4 regions of the Janthinobacterium lividum genome follow, and region 1 is predicted to be linked to each of the others. Evidence: predicted binding sites of a transcription regulator. Region 1 holds the regulator's gene; each other region holds the start of a gene.
The links. Region 1 encodes LexA, which represses DNA repair genes until DNA is damaged. Its sites were predicted from a motif close to ACTGTATNNNNATACAGT; they were not measured.

Region 1 (5,946 bases):
CCTGGCGACAACAGAAGCGTAATTATCTTGCCCGGCTAGCGCCGGGCTTTTTTTGCTCCGCGATCATGAACGATAAAAAAAACTACGGCTTTACCACCACCATCCTGCATAACGACCGCCGCAAGGGCATCGAGCACGGTTCCCTGCACAAGCCCGTGCATACTTCCGTTGCCTTCGGCTACGGCGATGCGCGCCAGCTCGCTTCCGTATTCCAGGGCAAGGAGCCCGGCTTCCGCTACGGCCGCCAGGGCAATCCGACCGTCTCCGCGCTGGAAGACAAGGTCAACAAGATGGAAGATGGCGTCGCCACGCTGTGCTTCGCCACCGGCATGGGCGCCATCGGCGCCGTGGTGCAGGCGCTCTTGCGCGCTGGCGACCATGTCGTGTCGTCGGCCTTTTTGTTTGGCAACACCAACAGCCTGTGGCAAACGGTGACGGGGCAGGGCGTCGCCGTGTCGTTCGTCGACGCCACGGACGTGGCCAATGTGGCCGCCGCCATCACGCCGGCCACGCGCATCGTCTTTGTGGAAACCATCGCCAATCCGCGCACGCAGATCGCCGACCTGGCGAAGATCGGCGCATTGTGCAAGGAACGCGGCATTTTGTACATCGTCGACAACACCATGACGACGCCCTACCTGTTCCGCCCGAAAGCCGTGGGCGCGGGCCTGGTGGTCAATGCGCTGACAAAATCCATCGGCGGCCACGGCAATGCCCTGGGCGGCAGCTTGACGGACACGGGCGTGTTCGACTGGACGCAGTATCCGAACATTTTCGACAATTACAAGAAGGCGGCGCCGGCGCAGTGGGGCATCGCGCAAATCCGCGCCAAGGCCTTGCGCGATTTCGGCGCCTCCCTGGGTCCGGAGGCGGCGCACCATATCGCCGTCGGCGCGGAAACCATGGCCTTGCGCATGGACCGCACCTGCTCGAACGCCCTGGCGCTGGCCACCATGCTGGCTGCCGACCCGCGGGTAGCTGCCGTGCATTACCCGGGCTTGGCCGCGCATCCGCAGCACGCGCTGGCAACGGATTTGTTCCGCAGCTATGGCTCGCTGTTCAGCTTTGAGCTGAAGGATGGCATCGATTGCTTCGATTTCCTCAATCGTCTCAATCTTGCCATTCCAGCGAGCAATCTCGGCGACACGCGCACCCTGGTCATTCCCGTCGCCCATACGATCTTTTACGAGATGGGCGCCGAGCGCCGCGCCAGCATGGGCATCGCCGAATCCCTGATCCGCGTCTCCGTCGGTATCGAGGATGAGGCGGACTTGCTCGAGGATTTCCGTCAGGCACTCGATGTATAAGTCGCCGGATAAATGAAAAGGGCCGCAACAGTCATGCTGTTGCGGCCCTTTGTTTTTCGCCGTTCAATGGTAATGTCTTCGTGCCTTCAGAAACCGTAGCGAGCAAGCCCAATATCGGGTTGAGTAGCGGAGCTGTACATTGGTACAGCGAGCAACGGATGCCCGAGAGTGGGCTGCGCAGTAGGTTTATGAGGGCGCGCTCAATCAATGCCAGCTGCGCATCAAGCCTACCGCCAAACCTTCCAGGGCGAATTCATCTTCCGGCGATACGGTGATGACCTTGAAGTCGGGGTTTTCCGGTAGCAATTCGATGACGGAACCCGTTTTCTTGTAGCGCTTGACGGTGACTTCGTCGCCGATGCGGGCGACGACGATCTGGCCATTCTTGGCGCTATCGACCTTCTTGACGGCCAGTAAATCGCCATCCATGATGCCGGCGTCGCGCATGGACCAGCCGCGCACCTTCAGCAGGAAGTCGGGCTTGGCCGAGAACAGGGCGGGGTCCACGTTGTAGCTCGCTTCCAGGTTTTCCTGTGCCAGGATGGGCGAGCCTGCCGCTACCCGGCCGATCAGGGGCAGCGACATCAGCAGCGCTGCCGGCACTTTCGATGGCAGGGCTTCAGCGGCCGCGCCGATCAGGCGGATGCCGCGCGAGGTGCCGGGAGAAATCTCGATCGCGCCCTTGCGGGCCAGGGCCTGCAAATGCTCTTCGGCCGCGTTGGCCGATTTGAAACCCAGTTCATTGGCGATTTCGGCACGGGTGGGAGGAAAGCCCGTGTTTTCAATCGCGTCCTTGATCAGGTTCAGGATTTGTTCTTGTCGTGCTGTCAGCTTGATCATGAGCGGTGGGTGCATACTAAAATGCTGTCTATATGAACAGTCTGTATTTTTGTACAGTATCGCCCACTATGCAAGGGGATTTCCGTGTTTTAGGCGAATTTCGCAAGAAATACTTGTCCATGGGCGGAAAGCACGGTGGCGCGCGGGCTTTTCGGGCGCTTGTGGAAGGAATGATTGAAACGTTTGCAAAAGGCGGTTATAATCTTCGGCTGACCTTCCCACACCCGTCTTGACGCCGGGGTGGGCGATTATCAATCCGACCTGAAGGAGTTTGCATGCGTCATTATGAAATAGTCTTTATCGTCCATCCGGACCAAAGCGAGCAAGTGCCCGCGATGATCGAACGCTACAAAGCCAGCGTAACCACCCGCGGCGGTTCGGTTCACCGCGTGGAAGATTGGGGCCGCCGTCAAATGGCTTACTCGATCCAAAAGCTGCCTAAAGCACACTACATCTGCCTGAACATCGAATGCGACAACGAGACCCTGGTCGAGTTGGAAACAGCATTCAAATTCAATGATGCCGTGTTGCGTCACCTGACCGTTAAAATGAAGAAAGCTGAAACAGCTCCTTCGCCGATGATGAAATCGGTACAACGCGAAGACGCGGCCAAAAGCCACCGCACCGAAGCACCAGCAGCCGCTCCAGCCGCAGCAGCAGCTTAATTCTTGACCAGGATCGTGCGCTGAACCAGCTACAAGTAACCGCCATCATTGCCGAGCGCGAAATATTGCGCTATACCCCGGCAGGGCTGCCGATTGTGAATGCAGTATTGCAACACAGTTCGCAGCAGATGGAAGCAGGGATTGCCCGTTTGACCGAGTTTGATGTTGCCGCGCTAGCCGCTGGCGAAATTTCAGGCAGGTTCAGTCAGGCAAGCTTGGGCGGGGTGTATCAGTTCACGGGTTTCCTGGCCAGGAAGAGCCGCAACAGCAAGAGTTTGGTGTTTCACATCATTGATTTTAGTGCAGTCAATTCTGACTAGCGCATTTTAGATACAGGAGCCTGACATGGCATTCGGTAAAAAGTTCGACAAAAATAAGCTCAAGCTTAAAGAAAAACGCAAACAGCAAAACCCGTTGTTCAAACGCAAGAAGTTCTGCCGCTTCACCGCAGCTCACGTTGAGCAAGTCGACTACAAAGACGTCGACACGCTGAAAGACTTCGTCCAAGAAAACGGCAAGATCATGCCAGCACGCCTGACCGGTACCAAAGCGCACTACCAGCGCCAAGTTGACACCGCAATCAAGCGCGCTCGCTTCCTCGCGCTGCTGCCATACACCGATCTGCACCACGCTTAATCGGTCAGATATTCCTGGAGAAGAACTATGCAAATCATTCTGTTAGAAAAAGTTGTTAACGTCGGTAACCTCGGCGAAGTCGTCAAAGTCAAAGACGGTTACGCACGTAACTTCCTGATCCCGCAACGCCTGGCACGTCGTGCTACGGCAACCGCTGTGGCTGAATTCGAAGTCAAGCGCGCCGAACTGGAAAAAGCTGCTGCCGCCAAACTGGCCGCATCGCAAGCCCAAGGCGAAAAACTGAGCGGCCTGACCGTTCAAGTTGCTCAAAAAGCTGGTGTTGATGGCCGTCTGTTCGGTTCCGTCACCAACTTCGACATCGCTGAAGCGCTGACCAAGCAAGGTTTTGCTGTCGAAAAAGCACAAATCCGCATGCCTACCGGCCCGCTGAAGATCGTTGGCGAGCACAACGTTTCGGTTGCTCTGCACACCGACGTGGTCGTGGAAGTTGTTATCGCTGTCGTACCAGACGCGAACGCGTAATCGTCTGCGGGCCTGGCCCGCAAGCGCTGCCGCACTATGAAAAGCCGGGTTCGCCCGGCTTTTTTGTGGCCTTTTTTTCGCTCAATTTCAGCCCTTTATTTTTGCCAGCACGCCGAAGCGGGTATAATTCGCGCCATGAACGCCCCCTCTGATCCGCAACTGGATTCCCTCCGTATTCCGCCGCATTCGATCGAAGCAGAACAATCCGTCATTGGTGGTCTGCTGCGCGACAATGCCGCGTATGACCGCATCGCCGACTTCATGCATGCGGAGGATTTCTATCGCTATGACCATCGCATCATCTTCGAGCAAATCGTCAAGATGGTTAACGCTTCCAAGCCAGCCGATGTCATTACTGTTTTTGAAACCCTGACCCAGCTCGGCAAGGCCGATGATGTGGGCGGACTCGCTTACCTGAACGCCATGGCGCAAAACACGCCATCGGCCGCGAACATCCGGCGCTACGCCGAGATCGTGCGCGACCGCGGCGTGCTGCGCAAGCTCATCACCGTCGCCGACGATATCTCCGGCACGGCCTTCAGCCCGCAAGGCAAGGAAGTCAAGCAGATGCTTGACGAGGCCGAATCGAAGATTTTCGCCATCGCCGAAGAGGGCGCGCGCGGCGCTCAGGGCTGGACCGCCATCCAGCCCCTGCTGACGCAAGTGGTCGAGCGCATCGACGAACTGTACAGCCGCGACAACCAGAGTGAAATCACGGGCGTGCCCACCGGTTTCATCGACCTCGACCGCATGACCTCCGGTCTGCAGCCGGGCGACCTGGTGATCGTGGCGGGCCGTCCGTCGATGGGCAAGACGGCGTTTTCCGTCAACATCGGCGAAAACGTGGCCATCGACAGCGGCTTGCCCGTGGCCGTGTTCTCGATGGAGATGGGCGGCGCCCAGCTGGCCATGCGTATGCTCGGCTCCGTCGGACAGCTCGACCAGCACCGCCTGCGCACGGGCCGCCTGAACGACGAGGACTGGCCGCGCCTGACGAATGCGATCCAGAAGATGAACGACGCGCAGTTGTACATCGATGAAACGCCGGCGCTCAACTCGATCGAATTGCGCGCCCGCTCGCGCCGCCTGTCGCGTCAATGCGGCAAGCTGGGCCTGATCATCGTCGATTACTTGCAGCTGATGTCGGCCAATACGCCGGGCGACAACCGCGCCACGGAGATTTCCGAGATTTCACGGGGCTTGAAAGGCCTGGCGAAAGAACTCGGTTGCCCCGTGATCGCGCTGTCCCAGCTGAACCGCTCGCTGGAGCAACGCCCGAACAAACGTCCTGTCATGTCCGACTTGCGCGAATCGGGCGCTATTGAGCAGGATGCCGACGTGATCCTGTTCATTTACCGCGACGAGGTGTATAACCCCGACTCGCCAGACAAGGGAACGGCCGAAATCATCATCGGTAAACAACGTAACGGTCCAATCGGCAGCATCCGCCTCACCTTCATGGGGCAGTACACCAAATTTGGCAATTACAGTGGTGGCCTGGCGCTTTACCAAGGCGACTAACACAGCAGCACTGATATTCCATTGGCCGCCCCTTCATCAAAAGGGGCGGCTTTCTGTAGTAAATAACACGACTCAATGCTTAACGGAGAATGACATGTTTGGACGCTTGATGCCCACTGAGGGCAAGTTTTTTGAATTGTTTAACCAGCACGCGGAACTGTGCGTCAAGGGCGCCAAAGAGATGCTCGGCCTGATGACCAATTTCGACGACCTGGAAAACCGCGTGCATGCGATCGAAAGCATCGAGAAACAGGCGGACAAAGTCACCTACGCCACCGTGGAAATGCTGCACAAGACCTTCATCACGCCGATCGACCGCGACGACATCCATCAGCTGATCACGCGCCAGGACGACATCCTCGACCTGCTGGAAGATGCGGCGCAAACCGTTTCGCTGTACGACCTGAAAGCCGTCACGCCGGAAGCCAAGCGCCTGGCCGAACTGGTGCTGGCCTGTACCGAAAAAGTGCGCGACGCCGTCGCCATGCTGCACA
Region 2 (5,946 bases), 990 kb from region 1:
GTTCCAGGGTGCTGCGCACGCGCACCGTGACGCTGCCGCCCGACGGCGTGTAGCGCAGGGCATTGTCGATCAGGTTGCTCAGCAGCTCGCGCAGCATCATGGCATTGCCGGAAATCATGATCGCATAGGCGGGCTGCTCGAAGCCCAGGTCGATATGCTGGGCAAACGAGGCTTGCACCCAGTCCTGCACCACGCCGCGCGCCAGTTCGCTCAGCTCGATCGGTTCGAACGCCGTGCCTGCCTGAGGCTGGTTTTCCGCGCGCGCCAGGGCCAGCAGCTGGTTGACCAGGCGCGTGGCCGCTTCCGAACTTTTCGCCAGTTGCAGCAGCGAGCGGTGGATCTCGTCGTGGTCGGTCTGGCGCAGCGCCAGCTCGGATTGCATGCGCATGCCGGCCAGCGGCGTTTTCATCTGGTGCGCGGCATCGGCGATGAAGCGTTTCTGCATGTCGATCGACAACGACAGGCGCGCCAGCATCTCGTTGAGCGAACCGACCAGCGGCGTGATTTCCTCGGGCACCTGGCCCGATTCGATGGGCGATAAATCGTCGGGCGGCCGGGCGCGTATGCGTTCCTGCAATTGCGCCAGCGGCGACAGGCCGCGCGCCAGGGCAAACCAGACCAGGGCCAGGATCACGGGCAGGATGATGAACTGCGGCAAGATCACGCCCTTGATGATTTCATTGGCCAGCTGGGCGCGTTTTTCCAGGGTTTCCGCCACCTGCACCAGCGCGCGGTGCGGCTCGTCGTTGTTGCTGGACGGAATGTCGAGATAGCTGAACGCCACGCGCACGGGCGTGCCATGGATGGTGTCGTTGCGAAACAGCACCATGCCGCTGCGGTATTTGTCGGGGTCCTGCGGCGGCGGCAAATCGCGGTCGCCGTCGAGGTATTCGCCGCGCGGACCCACCACCAGGTAATACAGGGTGTCGATATCGTCGCCGCGCAGGAAGTCGCGGCCCTTGTTGTTACTGTTCTTTTCCGGCACGCGGCGCAGCATGGCGCCGTCGGCCTGCTTGACCTGCTGCGTGAGCACGGTCACGCTGTCTTCCAGCGCATGGTCGAACGGCTGATTGGCGATGCCCTTGGCCACCAGATAGGTGATGGCGATGCTCATCGGCCACAGCAGCAGCAAGGGCGCCAGCATCCAGTCGAGGATTTCGCCAAACAGCGAATGCTCGATGGTGTCGTCCTGCTCCGTGGTGGGTGGCTCGAACCAGTCGTCGTCATCCGCCTCGTCCGCTGGCGCCTCGCGCACCTTCACTTGCTGGCGGGTCCGCTGGCCGGGCTTGCCGATTCGCCCGCTTCGGCGTTCAGGCGCGCCGCTTCCGAGTATTTTTCCAGGCAATAGCCGAGGCCGCGCACGGTGGCGATGCGCACGCCGCCCACCTCGATCTTCTTGCGCAGGCGGTGCACATACACTTCGATGGCGTTGTTCGACACTTCTTCGCCCCATTCGCACAGGTGGTCGACCAGCTGTTCTTTCGAGACGAGGCGGCCCGTGCGGCCCAGCAGGATTTCCAGCAAGCCCAGTTCGCGCGCCGACAGGTCGAGCATCTGGTCGTTGATGTAGGCGCTGCGCCCCACCTGGTCATAGCTGAGGGGGCCGTGCTTGATGATGGTGGCGCCGCCGCCGGCGCCGCGGCGCGTCAGGGCGCGCACTCTTGCCTCCAGTTCCGACAAGGCGAACGGCTTGGCCATATAATCATCGGCACCGAGGTCGAGGCCATTCACGCGCTGCTCGATGGAATCGGCGGCCGTCAGGATCAGCACCGGCAGCAGCGAGGCGCGCGCGCGCAGGCGGCGCAGCACTTCCAGGCCGGACATCTTGGGCAGGCCCAGGTCGAGGATCAGCAAGTCGAATTCCTGGGTGGAGAGGGCCGTATCGGCCTCCTGGCCCGTCTTGACGTAGTCGATCGCATAACCGGACTGGCGCAGCGAGCGGGTCAGGCCATCGGCCAGCACGCTGTCATCTTCGGCAAGTAAAATACGCATGGTGCACTTCCTATGCTTGCGGCGGTAGAAGTTTGTATTGTGTTTCATTTTCCGCAAGGTGGCGAGTTTTTGTGAGAAACCAGGCTTGTATTGATCTGTTTCAAAACAAATCCACGTTCCGCTTGCATTGATCACTGTTTTTTTATACAGTACTGTCTGTGTAAAGAATTTAACCCACTGGCGCTATCGCAGGCTGCCGGATTCACGTGAATCCGCAACTGTAGAACGGCTGAAAGAACATATGGACGATAAAAAAGCTGTAGTACCCGCATCGGAAAAAGCCAAGGCGCTCGCCGCCGCACTGGCGCAGATCGAGAAGCAGTTTGGCAAAGGTTCGGTCATGCGCATGGATGCCAGCGCAGCGATCGAAGAAGTGCAAGTCGTGTCGACCGGTTCGCTCGGCCTCGATATCGCGCTGGGCGTGGGCGGCTTGCCGCGCGGCCGCGTGGTGGAAATCTACGGTCCGGAATCGTCGGGTAAAACCACCCTGACCCTGCAAACCATCGCTGAGATGCAAAAACTGGGCGGCACCTGCGCCTTTATCGATGCCGAGCACGCGCTCGATGTCGGTTACGCGCAAAAGCTGGGCGTGAACCTGCATGAATTGCTGATCTCGCAACCGGATACGGGCGAGCAGGCACTGGAAATCTGCGACGCCCTCGTGCGTTCGGGCAGCGTCGACCTCGTCGTCATCGACTCCGTGGCCGCACTGACGCCACGCGCCGAGATCGAAGGCGACATGGGCGATTCCCTGCCAGGCTTGCAAGCGCGCCTGATGTCGCAAGCCCTGCGCAAGCTGACCGGCTCCATCAACCGCACGAATACCCTGGTCATCTTCATCAACCAGATTCGCATGAAGATCGGCGTGATGTTCGGCAGCCCGGAAACGACCACCGGCGGCAATGCGCTGAAATTCTACGCCTCCGTGCGCCTGGATATCCGCCGCACCGGCTCGATCAAGTCCGGCGATGAAGTGATCGGCAACGAAACCAAGGTCAAGGTCGTCAAGAACAAGATCGCGCCACCGTTCAAGGAAGCGCACTTCGACATCCTGTACGGCGCCGGCACCTCGCGCGAAGGCGAAATCCTGGATTTGGGCTCGGATGCCAAGATCGTGGAAAAATCCGGTTCGTGGTACAGCTACAACGGCGAACGCATCGGCCAGGGCAAGGACAACGCACGTGCCTTCCTGCAAGAGCGTCCGGCGCTGGCCCGCGAAATCGAAAACAAGGTCCGCGCTTCGCTGGGCGTGCGCGAACTGCCGCCGCTGGCCGCTGAAAAGCCGGAAAAAGCGGATAAAGCCGCCGACAAGGCTGCCAAGGCTGCGGAAGCCAAGGCAGAGTAGGTCGGATTAGCGCGGCAAAGCCGCGCGTAATCCGACAACACCACAGACGTCAACAATGTTGTCGGATCAGACGCCAACAATGTTGTCGGATTACGGCCCAAGGGGCCTAATCCGACCTACGCGCGGCTCGCCGCATAGTATGACCACGATCGCCGTCCCGCGCTGTTGCGCCGGGCGGCGATTGTGTTTGGATGGCTTGATCGTGGAATGAAAGACAAGGTGGGTGTATGGCCGCAGTACAACTAAGCCTGAAGGGCAGGGCGCTACGTTTTTTGTCGATGCGCGAACACAGCCGCATGGAATTGCGGCGCAAGCTGCAGCGCCATGCGCAGGAGGGCGACGATGTGGAAGCCTTGCTCGACAGCCTGGAGCAGGCGAACTGGCTATCGCAGGAGCGTTTTTCCGAGTCGCTGATCCACCGCCGCTCGGCCCGTTTCGGCAATAGCCGCATCATGGCGGAATTGCAAAGCCATGGCATCGGTGGCGAGGCGCTGCAGGAACTCAAGGCGGGCCTGGCCGAAGGGGAGGTTGCGCGTGCCTGCGAAGTGTGGCGCCGCAAATTTGGCGAGGTGGCGCAGGATGCCGAGCAGCGCAACAAGCAGATGCGCTTCCTGATGCAGCGCGGTTTTTCCCAGCGCGCCGTGCAGGTGGCCTTGAAGGGGCTGGAGCCCGAGGACGACTAGGTGCGCGCCGCTGACCGTCCAGCTGGCCCTGGTCTCGCTGTGTTCGATCTGCAACAGTTCATGGCTGCCCTGTACCTTGCTTGTCAGGCAAGCTCGCCCCAGATCATTGTTTTACTGGTAAGTTCACTTTCCTTGCCATCCGCCTGGCAATCGGATGGCATATTGTTGCGCTGCATGGGGCCGGGCTTGCCCGCGCTGCCGTCGGCTGGGCCGGCGCGGCAATCTGAGGTATATCGCGGCATCCATCGGCCATATCTGTCATCACCATCCGTGATAACGGTGTCAATTTCCATGTGTATTCTTTATGCTTTGAAATGTTTTTATCGAAGCAATGAAAAATTATGTTGCGGCGCAACCAGCGCCCAGTGTGCTACACTTTTAGGGTTTTTGCGGCGCCGCAGGTGCGGTTGCTGTTCGTAGAAGCTGCGAACAGAGTGCTTTAGGCACATGGCTGCTTACTAAATTATGGCCGCGCAAGCGGCATCGGTCTTATGCCCCTGTCAACTCCCGTATCCCGGCGCGCCCTACGGCACTCCCGTGTTATCGACGTCCAAGCGTATGTGCGCGACGACGGCCTGTGGGATATTGACGCCCATATCACCGATATCAAAAGCTATGACGCGACCCTGGCCTCCGGCCCCCGTCCCGCCGGCGCCCCTCTGCATGACCTCCATTTACGTATTACCGTCGATCGCGAACTGACCATTGTCGAGGCCGAGGCCGCCTCCGATGCCGTACCCTATCCCGGTTTTTGCGATACCATCGGCCCCGCTTACAGGGCGCTGATCGGTCTGAATTTATTGAAGAATTTCCGCCGCGACTTGAAACAGCGCCTGGCGGGAATCGCCGGCTGTACCCATTTGACCGAACTGGCGCAAGTCTTGCCGACTGCGACGGTTCAGGCATTTGCCGGCGATGTCTGGTCGACCCGTGACGGTGCGAATGCTGACTTATCGCATGAAAAGCCGTTTCAACTCGACAAATGCCACGCCCTGCGCACGGATGGCGGGGCAGTTGCACAGTATTACCCGCGCTGGGTAGCCAAGCCGTGACCCCGGCGCTTTCCTGTTTTTTTTGCACCACTAACCGTATTTTTACACATCAGTATCAGAAGGGAAGCCAGCATGAAAATCCATGAGTATCAAGCCAAAGAAATCCTCCGGCAATTCGGAGTGACGGTACCACGCGGTATTCCGTGCATGTCCGTCGAAGAAGCCGTCAAGGCTGCGGAAACCCTGGGCGGCCCGGTGTGGGTTGTCAAGGCGCAGATCCACGCAGGTGGCCGCGGCAAGGGCGGCGGCGTGAAAGTGGCAAAATCGATGGAACAGGTCAAGGAATACGCTGACCAGATCATGGGCATGCAGCTGATCACGCATCAGACCAGCGCCGAAGGCCAGAAAGTCAACCGCCTGCTGGTGGAAGAAGGCGCCGACATCAAACAGGAACTGTACGTTTCGCTGGTCACCGACCGCGTCACCCAGAAAATCGTCCTGATGGCATCGTCCGAAGGCGGCATGGACATCGAAGAAGTGGCCGAGAGCCACCCAGAGAAGATCCACCACGTCACCATCGAGCCGAGCGTTGGCCTGACCGATGCCCAGGCAGACGACATCGCGACCAAAATCGGCGTGCCTGCCGGTTCCATCGTCGACGCCCGCGTCAACCTGCAAGGCCTGTACAAAGCATACTGGGAAACCGATTGCTCGCTGGCCGAAATCAATCCGCTGATCGTCACCGGCAGCGGCAAGGTCATCGCTCTGGACGCCAAGTTCAACTTTGACCCGAACGCCCTGTTCCGTCATCCGGAAATCATCGCCCTGCGCGACCTGGACGAAGAAGATCCAGCTGAAATCGAAGCGTCGAAATTCGACCTGGCCTACATCTCGCTCGACGGCAACATCGGTTGCCTGGTGAACGGCGCCGGCC
Region 3 (5,946 bases), 260 kb from region 1:
CTATGTCAGCGACCGTCTGTCGGCGCAGTGGGAATTGCAGCGCATCCGGCGCGAGGGTCCGCCGGGCACGCCGATGCAGGCGATACAGGAAACGGCGCAGCTGGCCAGCCAGCAAGGCCACCTGGGCTTTACGGTGCGCCGGCCTGCCGCCTACCCGTATCGCGATGATTTTATCGAACAATTCAATGCCGCCATCGTGCGCATGCAGAACAATGGCGCGATCCGCCGCATCGTCGACCACGCGCTGCTGCCCTGACTGATTCAACCCGATGGAGAAAAATATGAAAAGAATATTATTGCTATGTGTGCTCGTGCTGGCCGGCTGCGTGGGCCGGCCCGAGAATATTCATCCCGTCAATAACTTCGACACGACCCGCTATCTGGGGAAATGGTATGAGATCGCGCGCCTCGACCATTCGTTCGAACGGGGCCTGAGCCACGTGACGGCCGACTACAGCCTGCGCCAGGATGGCGGCCTGAAAGTGCTCAACCGTGGTTACAAGGACGCGGACGCGAAGTGGAAGGAGGCGGAAGGCAAGGCGTATTTCGTCGACAAGAAAGACGAGGCTTACCTGAAAGTGTCGTTTTTTGGTCCCTTCTATGGTTCCTACATCGTCTTCGACCTCGATCAGCAAAATTACAGCTATTCCATGATCAGCGGCCCCGACAAGTCTTACTTCTGGTTGCTGTCGCGCACGCCCACCATGGACCCGGCCTTGCAGCAGCGCCTGATCGAGAAAGCCGCTGGCCTGGGTTTCGATACGTCAAAATTGATCTATGTGAAGCAAGACTGACCTTGCTTGCCTGCCGCCCGTTCGTGGCGGCATACCGCCTTCTGGTTGTTGCTTTTCTGCATGTTATTTCTTGCAATACCACTCTGATTCACTCACAATCTGCTCCAAAGTGGTGCGCTGCGGCGTGCTGCCATTCTGGTGACGCGGGTAGCGTTGCGTCGCCGCTCGTGATTGCCGCACGGCAGATGCCTGCTATATTGTGATACGTAGCAGTAGGTCGGTTTCGTGGCGTCTGTGCATCGTTTTTTTCAGATAGGAATCACGCAATGAAAAACCTCAAAATCGGCGTACGTCTCGGTGGCGGTTTTGCCGCCGTCCTGCTCCTGTTGACCAGCCTGACCGTGGTGGGCATCGTGCAGATGCAAAGCGCCAGCAAGGAAACCGATGCGCTCGTCAACGTCAAGGTGCGCAATGAGCGCCTGATCGGTGAATGGACCAAGGTCATCGAGGTCAATGCGGCGCGCACGGCGGCCGCCTGGAAAGTCAGCGACCCCGAACACCAGAAGCAGTTTGAACAGGAAATGGCGGTCTCGTCTGCCCGCGCCACGGAAATCCAGAACGATATCGGCAAGAGCGAACTGAGCGCGGACGAGCAGGCGCTGTACCAGGAAGTGTTGAGCACGCGCAAGGCCTACACGGAAGTGCGCAAGAATGTGTTCAAGGCCAAGAATGCGGGCGACTTGGAACTGGGCAAGCGCCTGTACGAAGGCGACATGGCTGTCAAGCGCGACATCTACCTGGCGTCGCTGAAGAAGCTGGAATTGCTGGAAGCCAAATTGCTCGATGAAACGGCCGCGCAAATCCGTTCGCGCTACGAAAACGGCCGTCTGCTGCTGATCTCGCTGGGCGTGGTGGCCATCTTGCTGGGCATCGCCTGCGCATACTGGATCACGCGCTCGATCACGCGCCCCATCACGCGAGCCGTCGAGGTGGCGGAAGCTGTTTCCGCCGGCGATCTGACCAGCCATATCGTCGTGGAAAGCCGCGATGAGACAGGGCAATTGATGCATGCGCTGAAAAACATGAACGACAAACTGGTCAGTATCGTGGGCCAGGTGCGCGCCGGCACCGAATCGATCAGCACGGCGTCGAGCGAAATTGCCGCCGGCAACCTGGACTTGTCGTCGCGCACGGAAGAACAGGCCAGTTCGCTGGAAGAGACGGCGTCTTCCATGGAAGAACTGACTTCCACCGTGAAGCTCAACGCGGACAATGCGCGCAGCGCCAACCAGCTGGCCATCGACGCCTCGCAGATCGCCAGCAAGGGTGGCGTGGTGGTGTCGGAAGTGGTCAGCACCATGGGCTCGATCAACGATTCCTCGCGCAAGATTGTCGACATCATCAGCGTCATCGACGCCATTGCTTTCCAGACGAATATCCTGGCCCTGAACGCGGCCGTGGAAGCGGCCAGGGCTGGCGAGCAGGGCCGTGGTTTTGCCGTCGTGGCATCCGAGGTGCGCAACCTGGCGCAACGCTCCAGTGCGGCGGCCAAGGAAATCAAGGGCTTGATCGACGATTCCGTGCAAAAAGTCGAAGCCGGTTCGCAACTGGTGGACAAGGCGGGCCGTACCATGGACGAGATCGTGCAAAGCATCAGCCATGTGACGCAGATCATGAACCAGATCACCGACGCCAGCGATGAACAGCGCGCCGGCATCGAACAGGTCAACCAGGCCATCGGCCAGATGGACCAGGTGACGCAGCAAAACGCGGCGCTGGTGGAAGAAGCGGCCGCGGCGGCCGAATCCATGCAGGAACAGGCGGCCAAGCTGGCTGACGTGGTGGGCCTGTTCAAGCTCGATGCAACGCAGCACTATGTTTCGGCCAGTGCCGGTCCGTCCGTGACAGCGTCTGCGCCAGGAAAACCTGTCACTCGACCTGCAATACGGCCCGCCATCCAGCCTGCCAGGCACCGCGCGCCGGCGGCAACCACCGTAGCCGCGCCCGCGCCGGGCAAGGCGGCGCAAGCGGAAGCTGCGCGCGCACCCGTGCCGAAGGCGCCGGTGGCGTCGGGCGCCGACGAATGGGAAGAGTTTTAAGCGCAGATTCCCCTTGGCATGGCGTGGGCGCTACAATCGCGGCTTGAAGACAGCCGCGAACGCGCTCCGCCATGACTACCCGCCGTACCTCCAGCCTGATTTCCAGCGCTATCTCCAGCCCTGCCGCTGCCTCGTCTTCCCTGGCGGAACCCGCCAAACGGGCGCGCTGCCCAGCCTGCCTGCGCGCCGCATCCAGCTGCATCTGCCGCTGGATCGCCCCCGTTTCCCACGCGGTGGAAGTGCTGATCCTGCAGCATCCGCTGGAAGTTCACAATGCCAAGGGCAGCGCCCGCTTGCTGCACCTGAGCTTGCCCAACAGCCGCATGTTGACGGGCGAGCAGTTTGCCCCGGATACGCTCGCCGAATTGCTGGCAGACAAGCACAATGTGCTGCTGTATCCGGAGACGCCCGGCGACCGTTCGCTGGGCATCGCGCCGCCGCCAGCGCTCGACCCCGCCATCTTGCTCGATCCGGCCCGATTCTCGGCCCGGTTGCGGCTGGTGGTGCTGGACGCTACCTGGCGCAAGAGCCGCAAGATGCTGTATCTGAATCCCCCGTTGCAACAGCTGCCGCGCCTGCCCCTGCGCGGTACGCCCGCTTCCCATTACCTGATCCGCAAGGCGCACGCGCCAGACCAGCTATCGACCCTGGAAGCGACGTGTTATGCCCTCATGCAGTTGGAGCAGGACGCGGCCCGCTTCGTTCCCCTGATCGCGGCATTTGACGGTTTTGTCGCGCAGCAGTTGAGTTATGTCATGCCGCATGGTGAAAAAGCGTGAAACGGCATTACGCCAGCCCTTGATCTTGTCCGTACAGCGGCATAGTATACTGTACATATATACAGTTGATGGGGCCGTTCATGAAAGCAATCATTCCAGAGCACGATGACAGCTTCGCCGGGCAAGCCATGTTGCCGCCGCAATCGCTGAAAGCCCAGAAGGGGCGCGGTGCAGTCTCGAACCTGCAAGGGCGCTACGAGGTGCACGCGCGCGCCGGTTTCGATGACGGCTGGAGCGTGGGAGGCCTGGATGAGGAGGCTGGAGAGGCGGCGGTGCCGGGCTGGAAGACGCAGGTCAGCGACGAGCAGGCGCGCACCATCCTCACGCGCAATGCTTCGCCCGATTTGCCGTTCAATGTCTCGCTGAATCCATACCGGGGCTGCGAACATGGCTGCATCTATTGCTTTGCCCGCCCCACGCACAGTTATCTGGGGTTATCGCCGGGCCTGGACTTCGAAAGCCGCATCTACGCCAAGGTGAACGCCCCCGAACTCTTGCGCCGCGAACTGGCCAAGCCCTCCTATGTGCCCGAACCGATCGCCCTGGGCGTGAACACGGATGCGTATCAGCCGTGCGAACGCGAACGGCAGTTGACGCGGCGGGTGCTGGAAGTGCTGCACGAATGCGACCACCCCGTGGCGCTGATCACGAAATCGTCGCTGATCGAGCGTGATATCGACATTCTGGCTCCCATGGCGGCCAGGCGCCTGGCGGCCGTGGCCGTCACTGTCACCACGCTCGACCCGGCCATCGCGCGCACCCTGGAACCGCGCGCTGCCGCCCCGGCGCGACGCTTGCGCACGATCCGCACCCTGACGGAGGCGGGCATCCCCGTGGGCGTGAGCATCGCGCCCATCATTCCGTTCGTGACGGAACCGGAAATCGAGCAGTTGCTCGAAGCCGTGTGCGACGCGGGCGCCATCCACGCTCATTATGTGGTGCTGCGTCTGCCGTGGGAAGTGAGCCCCCTGTTCCAGCAATGGCTGGAAGCACACTTCCCCGAACGGGCCCAGCGCGTGATGAACCGGGTGCGCGAAATGCGCGGCGGCAAGGATTACGACAGCGCGTTCGGCACGCGCATGCGGGGCGAAGGCGTATGGGCCGACCTCATCCGCCAACGCTTTGAAAAAGCCGTACACCGGCTGGGCTTGCATGGGAAGGGCGGCCGCTTCAAGCAGCTCGATTGCACGCAGTTCCGCCGCCCGCTGGTGGTGCCGCCGCTGGGCGCGAAAGTAAAAAATGGCAATGCGGGGCAGCTGGATTTGTTTTAGGTTAAGTCATTCTCGCCGCTGAGAATGCTGGGGCGCGCTCATGAGCTGAAAGGCGGGCGACGCTGACCTGCGGCCGGGGGATTGCCGCAGGTCGCCGGGAGCGGCGCGCCATCGTCCGGGCATCTTGAGGCAGGGTCTTGCCCGGACACCGGAGGGTGCCGCGGTGCTGCCGTGCGGTGCTATGTTGGGACACTATCCTGTCGCGTTATCCTGTGTCTGTGTCTGCATCTGTGCCAGATGTTGTTCGATGGCAAAGACATGGGGATCGCTCTTGCCCAGTTCGCGCAGGGCGCTGGCCAGGTGCAGCAGGTATTCGCTGTTCGGGCCGCTGGGGCCGTTTGAACGGGCGATCTGGCGCGCGATGTCCAGTTCCGGGGCGGCACCAAGGAAGGCGGCGTTTTCCTCGTTGGCGATGTACACCAGGCCTTCGGCCTTGCTGCCATCGTTGAAGGTGATCTCGGTGGCCAGGCGCAGGTAGCCGTTCTTTTCGCGGTGGTCGAGATGGGCGAAGACTTCGGGCGTGATCAGATAGGCCATGCCGTCGCACACGGCGCCTGCCTGCGGCACGATGGTGGCGACCCGGCCTGGCGCCATCGGCGTGCCCCGGTGGTCGTGCGAACCTTGCCAGAAGCGCCGCGTCCAGCCGGCGATGCTGGCCGGGCGGCGCTCGATGTAGGGGAAATCGGCCTTGTAGATCAGCGAGCCATAGCCGAACAGCCAGACCTGTGCGTGGCCGTCGAATTTGTTCATGCGCTGGTTGATGGCGATGGTGGCGGCGTCGATGGACGACAGCTCGTTCAGGGCAGCTTGGGTCATGGTGCGGGCGGTATGGAGTGATGCGCCATTATAAAGGGGCGGCGGCCGAACCGTCCGCAGGCAAGGCCACGCGTGCTGCGCCGCCGTTCGCCCCCACGTTCCATTCGTGCGTCTCGACGAACTGGAACAGGAAGGCCATGAAGCTTTCGGCCGCCGGCGACAGCGAACGTCCCGTCTTCGTGTACACGAAAAAGCGCCGCGTCAGTTCCGGCTCGTGCAGGGCGCGCATGTGCAAATTATATAGTTT
Region 4 (5,946 bases), 140 kb from region 1:
CTATTCCATCGGCTTCGGCCTGTTCAATGGCGCCCTGATACGCAGCGCGATTACGGCCAGCAAGGAATCGGTGACCTTGACGACGGCTGCCATGAGCTTGTTGTACTGCATTTATCTGTCCGCCTGGCTGCAGCTCTATAACGTGCTGTGCCAGCGTTTCGGCTATGCGCTGGAAACGTATGCGCTGCTCAATATCCCCGTCATCGTGGTCATCGCCGCCTGCCTGCTGCTGTTTACGCGGGGCATGGCGGGGCGCCGGGAAAGCGAGGTGCTGCTCGCCCGGCACTGATGGCGCAGCGATGCGCATGTTGTCGACCTTGTTTTACCTCCTGCGAAGTTTATTGACACTCTCCTGCGGAAAATGGTGCGCCCATGAAAATAGATGACCTGGCCTCGAAACACGATCAAGCAAAGATTTTCAACCTGGAATACGAGTTCCGCATCAACCGGCTGAAACTCGATTACATCACCCTGGCCGATGTCCGGCCGGCCGGCAGCGACCTGGAACAACTGGCCGTGGAGCACCAGGCGGGCATCGCGGCCCTGCGCAGCTTCGTCGCCCTGAACTTCAACCATTTCAATGCAGCAAGCTGCTCGTCGCTGAGCTGCATCCCCACGCGCGCGCTCGGCGACGACGAGCGCTACCTGCACCGCATCTGGATGGGCGGACCGTTGCCGGCCATCGCAGCCGAAGCGATCCAGCAGTGGGGCGCGGCGCTGGAAGCGGTGCGGCACAACGGCGGCGCGCCGTACGTCTCCATCCTGTGGGTGTGGGATGCGCAGCAGCTGCGCAATGACGAGCGCTTCAGCCCCACGGGCGGCGCCGGGCGCTACACGATAGGCCGCTACGCCATAGGCGGCACGACCCTGCATATCAATTCGCTGCGCGCGCTGGCGCTGGATTTCGCGCCGGCCCGCTTCGGCGTACTCGATACCCTGCATATGCAGCGCTACTTCGCCACCTTGTCCGATTATTTCCGCATCCTCATCATGTGCGAATACGGCGGCATGTATATGGATGTCGATACGATCCCGCACAATCCGGCGACGATTTTCCTGATGAAGCCGGAAGTGCCCGATTATTTCCAGCGCAAGGATGGCGACAGCGAAGAGCGCCAGCATGTCAGCTGGATGAATCTGTTTCTCGATGAAACGGGCATGCTGATCGCCAAGAAGAACGATGCCGCGCTGCGTGTGATCCAGCGCAATGTGAACATCGCCTATGCGGGTATCGATGCGCGGATTCCTCGTTCCTGCCCGCAATTCGAGGCGCAGCTGTTTGGCCAGTTCTATGCCGAATGGAAGAAAAACCTGGGCGTGACCCTGCTCAGCCATGCCGAGTTCTACCAGCGCTATTGCGTGCTGTATGACGGTGCGCGGGAAGCGGTGGCGGGCGGCATCCGGGGCATGCGCTTGCTGGACGATATCATTACCGACGTGCACATTCCCCTCAGTGACGAGGAACGGCGCGCGTATGCGCGCTGCGTCGCCAGGCTCGACGAAATCGGCTGGCAGCTCGACGATCCTTTGAGCCTGCCCGACATCGTCGATGTGTTCGATATCGAGGAAGTGCCGCGCATGGCGTATGCGGCCCAGCTGCGGGCGGACATCGACCACTTTCACTATTACTCGGTGCTGTCGGACGACCCGCAGCTCGATCGCGTGAATGGCGTCTTTTGCCGCTACCTGCTGGCCCACCGTTCGCGGCATATTGCCGCTGGCGATTTCTGGCGCCCGACCGTGGGCCGCCACGGCAGTCGCATGCCGGTCGCCAGCGATGCCGTCCCGTCCGGCGACGAGACGCAGGCGGGCCTGCTGTCGCATGCGCCGCTCAAGCTGGTGCCGGGTGAACTGCTGGGCGATGAGACGAGGAACCGCATGGCGAAACTGCTGTTTGCCACCAGCTATCTCGAATACTGCTCGTTCGGCAATAAACTCAATCTGCAGTTCGTCGAATTGCAGCGGCGGCAGAATATCGACCCGTATCTGCAGCACATCCACGGCCTGCATGACGAAGACGGGCGTTTCATCGGCTTCTTCACGGCCGCCACGATGGCCGAGTTCCAGGCTTGCGGCGCCGTCTCGTATTACCGGGACGACATGAAGGCGCTCGACGATGCGTATGACGCATTCGTGCTCGCGCATGCGCGCACCGACGACTGTTTCGTCAGCAGCCTGGCCATCGACGAGAAATACCGGGGGCAGGGCCTGTTCCGGCAGATGTTCCATGAAATCCGCGACCTGGCCAGCCGCAAGGGCTGTGCGCGCATCACCTTGACGGTATGGGAAAAAAGCGAAGCGCTGCAAGTGTATCTGCACAAGGGTTTTCGCAGCGTGGGCACGTTCGACTATGCCTACAGCCTGTTCTATGACCGGCTGCATTTCCTCGTGTATGAAGGAAACTGAAGAGGGAAATTGCAGGCAGCAGGGGCGGCCGGCAGCCGCCCCGTGATGAGGCTTACAGGGCCAGGAAGGCCAGGCCCGCCACGGCCGTCGGCAGCAGGGCGCCGGCCAGCAAACCGACGGCGCCGATCGATTCATCCTTGAAGCCGCGGCGCAGCAGGGCCACGCCGGCCGGGTTCGGCGCATTGGCGATGACGGTCAGGCCGCCGCCGGCCACGGCGCCGGCCATCAGCATGTATTTCGCTTCGTCCGTCATGCCGACGATCAGCGAACCGAGGTAAGTGAGGGCCGCATTGTCGGTAATGGCTGTCAAGCCCAGGGCGCCGAAGAACAGGGCCAGCGGTTTCAGGCTGGAAACGATGGGCTGCAGCCACCATTGCTGCATGCCGCCCAGTACCACCAGGCCGCCGAGGAAGAAGCCGACCAATAAACCCTCTTTCAGGATCAGCGGGCTTTGATAGCGCTCATACGCCTGCACGAAGCCGAGGAAGAACAGGAACAGGCCGATGAACAGCACGGGATGGTGCGCCAGGGCGACGACGCCGGCCAGCACGATCATGTGCACCAGGCTGACGGCCAGCGGCACTTTTGGCGCTTCGACTTCACCGGCCTTCGGCTTGATGTCGGAGGTGTTGCTGTGCAGGTATTTGCGCAGCAAAATGCTCACGCCCGTGGCGTTGACGAGGACGGCGATGGCCGCCTTCCAGCCGAAATGGCTAGCCATGTAGGCGCTATCCCAGTTCCACGTGGTGGCCACCATCAGCACGGGCGGCGCCGCGTACGAGGTGAGCGTGCCGCCGATGGAAACGTTGACGAACAGCACGCCCAGCGCGCCGTATTTCAGCCATTCAGGGATGCCCGGGCGGAAGATTTGCGGTGCCAGCATCAGCGCGGCCAGGGTCATGGCGGCCGGTTCCGTGATCAACGAACCCGTCAGGGGCACAAGCGCCAGGCCCAGCCAGACGAGGGCCAGTTCCGTGCGCAGCGGCATCACGCGCGCCACGCCTTTCAACAGGCGCTGCACGGCGTCGAGCACGGGGCGCGAGGCAGCCACGACCATGACGACAAAGACGAACAGCGGCTCCGTGTAATGGCGCGACTCGGCATACTCGATGGCAGCATCGCCGCCCGAGACAAAGGCCATGATGATGATCAAGATGAAGGCCCAGAAGCCGAACACGACTTCCACTTCGCCCAGCAAGTGCAGCAGGCCCGCATGGCGGGGGTGGCGCCGCGACAAGGTTTCAAACGACTTGGCGGCAAAGGTGTGGATGAGCGCAAGCCCGAAGACGATGGCGCTGATGATTTGGATGGTGGTCAAATGCGTTTCCTTATGGACGGAGGAGGCCGACTGGTACGTTGCCAGACGGTAAGGAGAGTGCTTATGGTACAGCAATCGATGTGAAAAACGGTGTTTTTCGGACGTGGCGGGACGTCCCCCGGGGAGCTGCGGCGCAGATAAGCCTTGCCAAATGCGGGGCTGGATAGTACTGTATATGCATACAGTATTTATCTTTATATACAATTATGCAACATTACCAATTGATGGCCTCGCCGGAAGCCTTGCACCCGTCCCTGTGGCGCGCATCGCAGCTGGGGCAGGGCGCCACGCGCTGCCTGGATACGGGCTTTGCCGCCCTGTCCGCGCAGTTGCCCGGCGGCGGCTGGCCCAGCGGCAACCTCATCGATCTGCTGGTGCAGCAGCCGGGCAGCGGCGAATTGCGGCTGCTGGCGCCCGCGCTGGCGCAACTGCCGGGCTTGCCCATCGTGCTGCTGCAACCGCCCCATCCGCCGCAGGCGCTGGCCTTGGCCGCGCAGGGGCTGGCGCCGTCGCAATTGCTGTGGTTAAAGAGCGCCAGCAGCAAGGATGCCTTGTGGGCGGCGGAAAACATCTTGCGCAGCGGTAGTTGCGGCGCCTTGCTGTTCTGGCAGCCGCATGTGCGCGCCGACAGCCTGCGCCGGCTGCACCTGGCCGCGCAGTCCGGCAACACCCTGTTTTGCATGCTGCGCCCGCTGCACGGCGCGCAGGATGCGTCGCCGGCGCCGCTGCGCCTGTCCGTGCGCCCGGCCGCCGGCGGCATCGAGATTGGCTTCATCAAGCGCCGGGGACCGCAGCGCGACGCGCCCCTGTTCCTGCCCCTGCAACCTCCTTCATTACTGCTACGCCATGCGACTCTGGATCGGCCTGTGCCTGCCCCGGCTCCCGCTCGAAGTGTTTTGCCCGCGCTGGTCGGTTGACAGCCTCGGCGTGGTGCTGGAGCAGGAGCAAGTGATGGCCGTGTCGCCGCTGGCGCGGGCGGCCGGCATCCGGCCGGGCATGCGCCGCGCCGGTGCGCTGATGCTGGCGCCGCAGGCGCGCCTGCACGAGCGCTCGCCCGAGCTGGAAGCGCAGGCGCTGCAGGCGGTGGCGCTGGCGCTGCTGCAATATTCGCCGCTGGTGGCGCAGGGCGAGGAAGCGACCCTGCTCGTCGATGCGGGCGCCAGCCTGCGCCTGTTCGGCGGCGTGCGCGCCCTGTGCCGGCACATCGCGGCCAGCTTGCGCGCGCTCGGCTACACGGCCCGGCTGTCGTGCGCCCCCACGGCGCGCGGCGCCTGGCTGATGGCGCGCGCCGCTACGCGCCGGGGCCGCACATTGAGCATGGCCAGCCTGGTGCGCCGCCTCGACCGCCTGCCGTGCGCCTTGCTGCCGCCGGCGCGCCCCTATCTGGAATGGCTGGACGGCATCGGCTGCCGCACCCTGGGGCAGCTGCGCCACTTGCCCCGGCCCGGCTTGCAGCGCCGCTGCGGCGGGGCCTTGCTCGACATGCTCGACGATGCGCATGGCCACGGCACGGAACTGTACCTGTGGCTCGAAGCGCCGCCCACGTTCCGCGCCAGCCTGGAATTGTTCGACCGCGTGGAGCACGCCGACGCGCTGCTGTTCGGAGCGCGCCGGCTGCTGCAGCAAATGACGGGCTGGCTGTGCGCGCGGCAATTTGCCGTCGAGCGCATCCAATTGTTGCTGGCGCACGAGCGGGGCCGGGTGGCGCGTGCGCCCACCGTCATCGACCTGGCGCTGGGCGAGGCCGTCTGGCGCGACGAGCACCTGGTGCGCCTGCTCAAGGAACGCCTGGCGCAGCTGGTGCTGGACGCGCCCGTGATCGGCCTCACGCTGGAAGCGCTGCAGGTGCAGCCGATGGCGCCGCCCAGCGACACCCTGTTCCCCGAGCCGGGCGGCACGCCGCAAGAGCGCCAGCGCTTGATGGAATTGCTGGTGGCGCGCCTGGGCACGGACAATGTCTTGCAAGCCGCGCCGCGCGCCGATTACCGTCCCGAGGCGGCCAACCAGTGGCTGCCGCTGTCCGTCAAGCCTGGCGCCAAGAACGCGGTGCCGGACTTGCCGCCGGGCTTGCCCGGCATGCCCCGTCCCGGCTGGCTGCTGGCCCAGCCCATCACCCTCCTGATGCGCGAGCACCGGCCCTTCTATGGCTCGCCCCTGAAAATGGTCTCTGTCGCCGAGCGCATCGAAGCGGGCTGGTGGGGCCAGTCACAGGCGCGCGATTA

Region 2: a site for LexA is predicted at 2,126-2,143, ahead of recA (recombinase RecA). Genes of this name have one in related genera too.
Region 3: a site for LexA is predicted at 3,661-3,678, ahead of U0004_RS21570 (PA0069 family radical SAM protein). Genes of this name have one in related genera too.
Region 4: a site for LexA is predicted at 3,893-3,910, ahead of imuA (translesion DNA synthesis-associated protein ImuA). Genes of this name have one in related genera too.

Annotation. Positions count from the first base shown of each region.
Region 1 covers NZ_CP139976.1:5,014,087-5,020,032, reverse strand. Annotated here, with positions in the region: gene purF (amidophosphoribosyltransferase) at 1-22, shown strand, start outside; gene U0004_RS22690 (cystathionine gamma-synthase family protein) at 66-1,307, shown strand; gene lexA (transcriptional repressor LexA) at 1,512-2,147, opposite strand; gene rpsF (30S ribosomal protein S6) at 2,423-2,812, shown strand; gene priB (primosomal replication protein N) at 2,833-3,132, shown strand; gene rpsR (30S ribosomal protein S18) at 3,158-3,448, shown strand; gene rplI (50S ribosomal protein L9) at 3,476-3,931, shown strand; gene U0004_RS22660 (replicative DNA helicase) at 4,067-5,452, shown strand; gene U0004_RS22655 (DUF47 domain-containing protein) at 5,547-5,946, shown strand, end outside.
Region 2 covers NZ_CP139976.1:5,999,190-6,005,135, reverse strand. Annotated here, with positions in the region: gene U0004_RS27130 (sensor histidine kinase) at 1-1,255, opposite strand, end outside; gene U0004_RS27125 (response regulator) at 1,258-1,992, opposite strand; gene recA (recombinase RecA) at 2,234-3,337, shown strand; gene recX (recombination regulator RecX) at 3,565-4,020, shown strand; gene U0004_RS27110 (hypothetical protein) at 4,104-4,313, opposite strand; gene U0004_RS27105 (DUF2889 domain-containing protein) at 4,512-5,072, shown strand; gene sucC (ADP-forming succinate--CoA ligase subunit beta) at 5,145-5,946, shown strand, end outside.
Region 3 covers NZ_CP139976.1:4,754,755-4,760,700, reverse strand. Annotated here, with positions in the region: gene U0004_RS21590 (substrate-binding periplasmic protein) at 1-256, shown strand, start outside; gene U0004_RS21585 (lipocalin family protein) at 282-794, shown strand; gene U0004_RS21580 (methyl-accepting chemotaxis protein) at 1,061-2,833, shown strand; gene U0004_RS21575 (tRNA-uridine aminocarboxypropyltransferase) at 2,905-3,612, shown strand; gene U0004_RS21570 (PA0069 family radical SAM protein) at 3,741-4,883, shown strand; gene U0004_RS21565 (gamma-glutamylcyclotransferase) at 5,076-5,666, opposite strand; gene U0004_RS21560 (LysR family transcriptional regulator) at 5,728-5,946, opposite strand, start outside.
Region 4 covers NZ_CP139976.1:5,152,645-5,158,590, reverse strand. Annotated here, with positions in the region: gene U0004_RS23260 (MFS transporter) at 1-289, shown strand, start outside; gene U0004_RS23255 (GNAT family N-acetyltransferase) at 373-2,406, shown strand; gene U0004_RS23250 (putative Na+/H+ antiporter) at 2,459-3,724, opposite strand; gene imuA (translesion DNA synthesis-associated protein ImuA) at 3,931-4,641, shown strand; gene U0004_RS23240 (Y-family DNA polymerase) at 4,571-5,946, shown strand, end outside.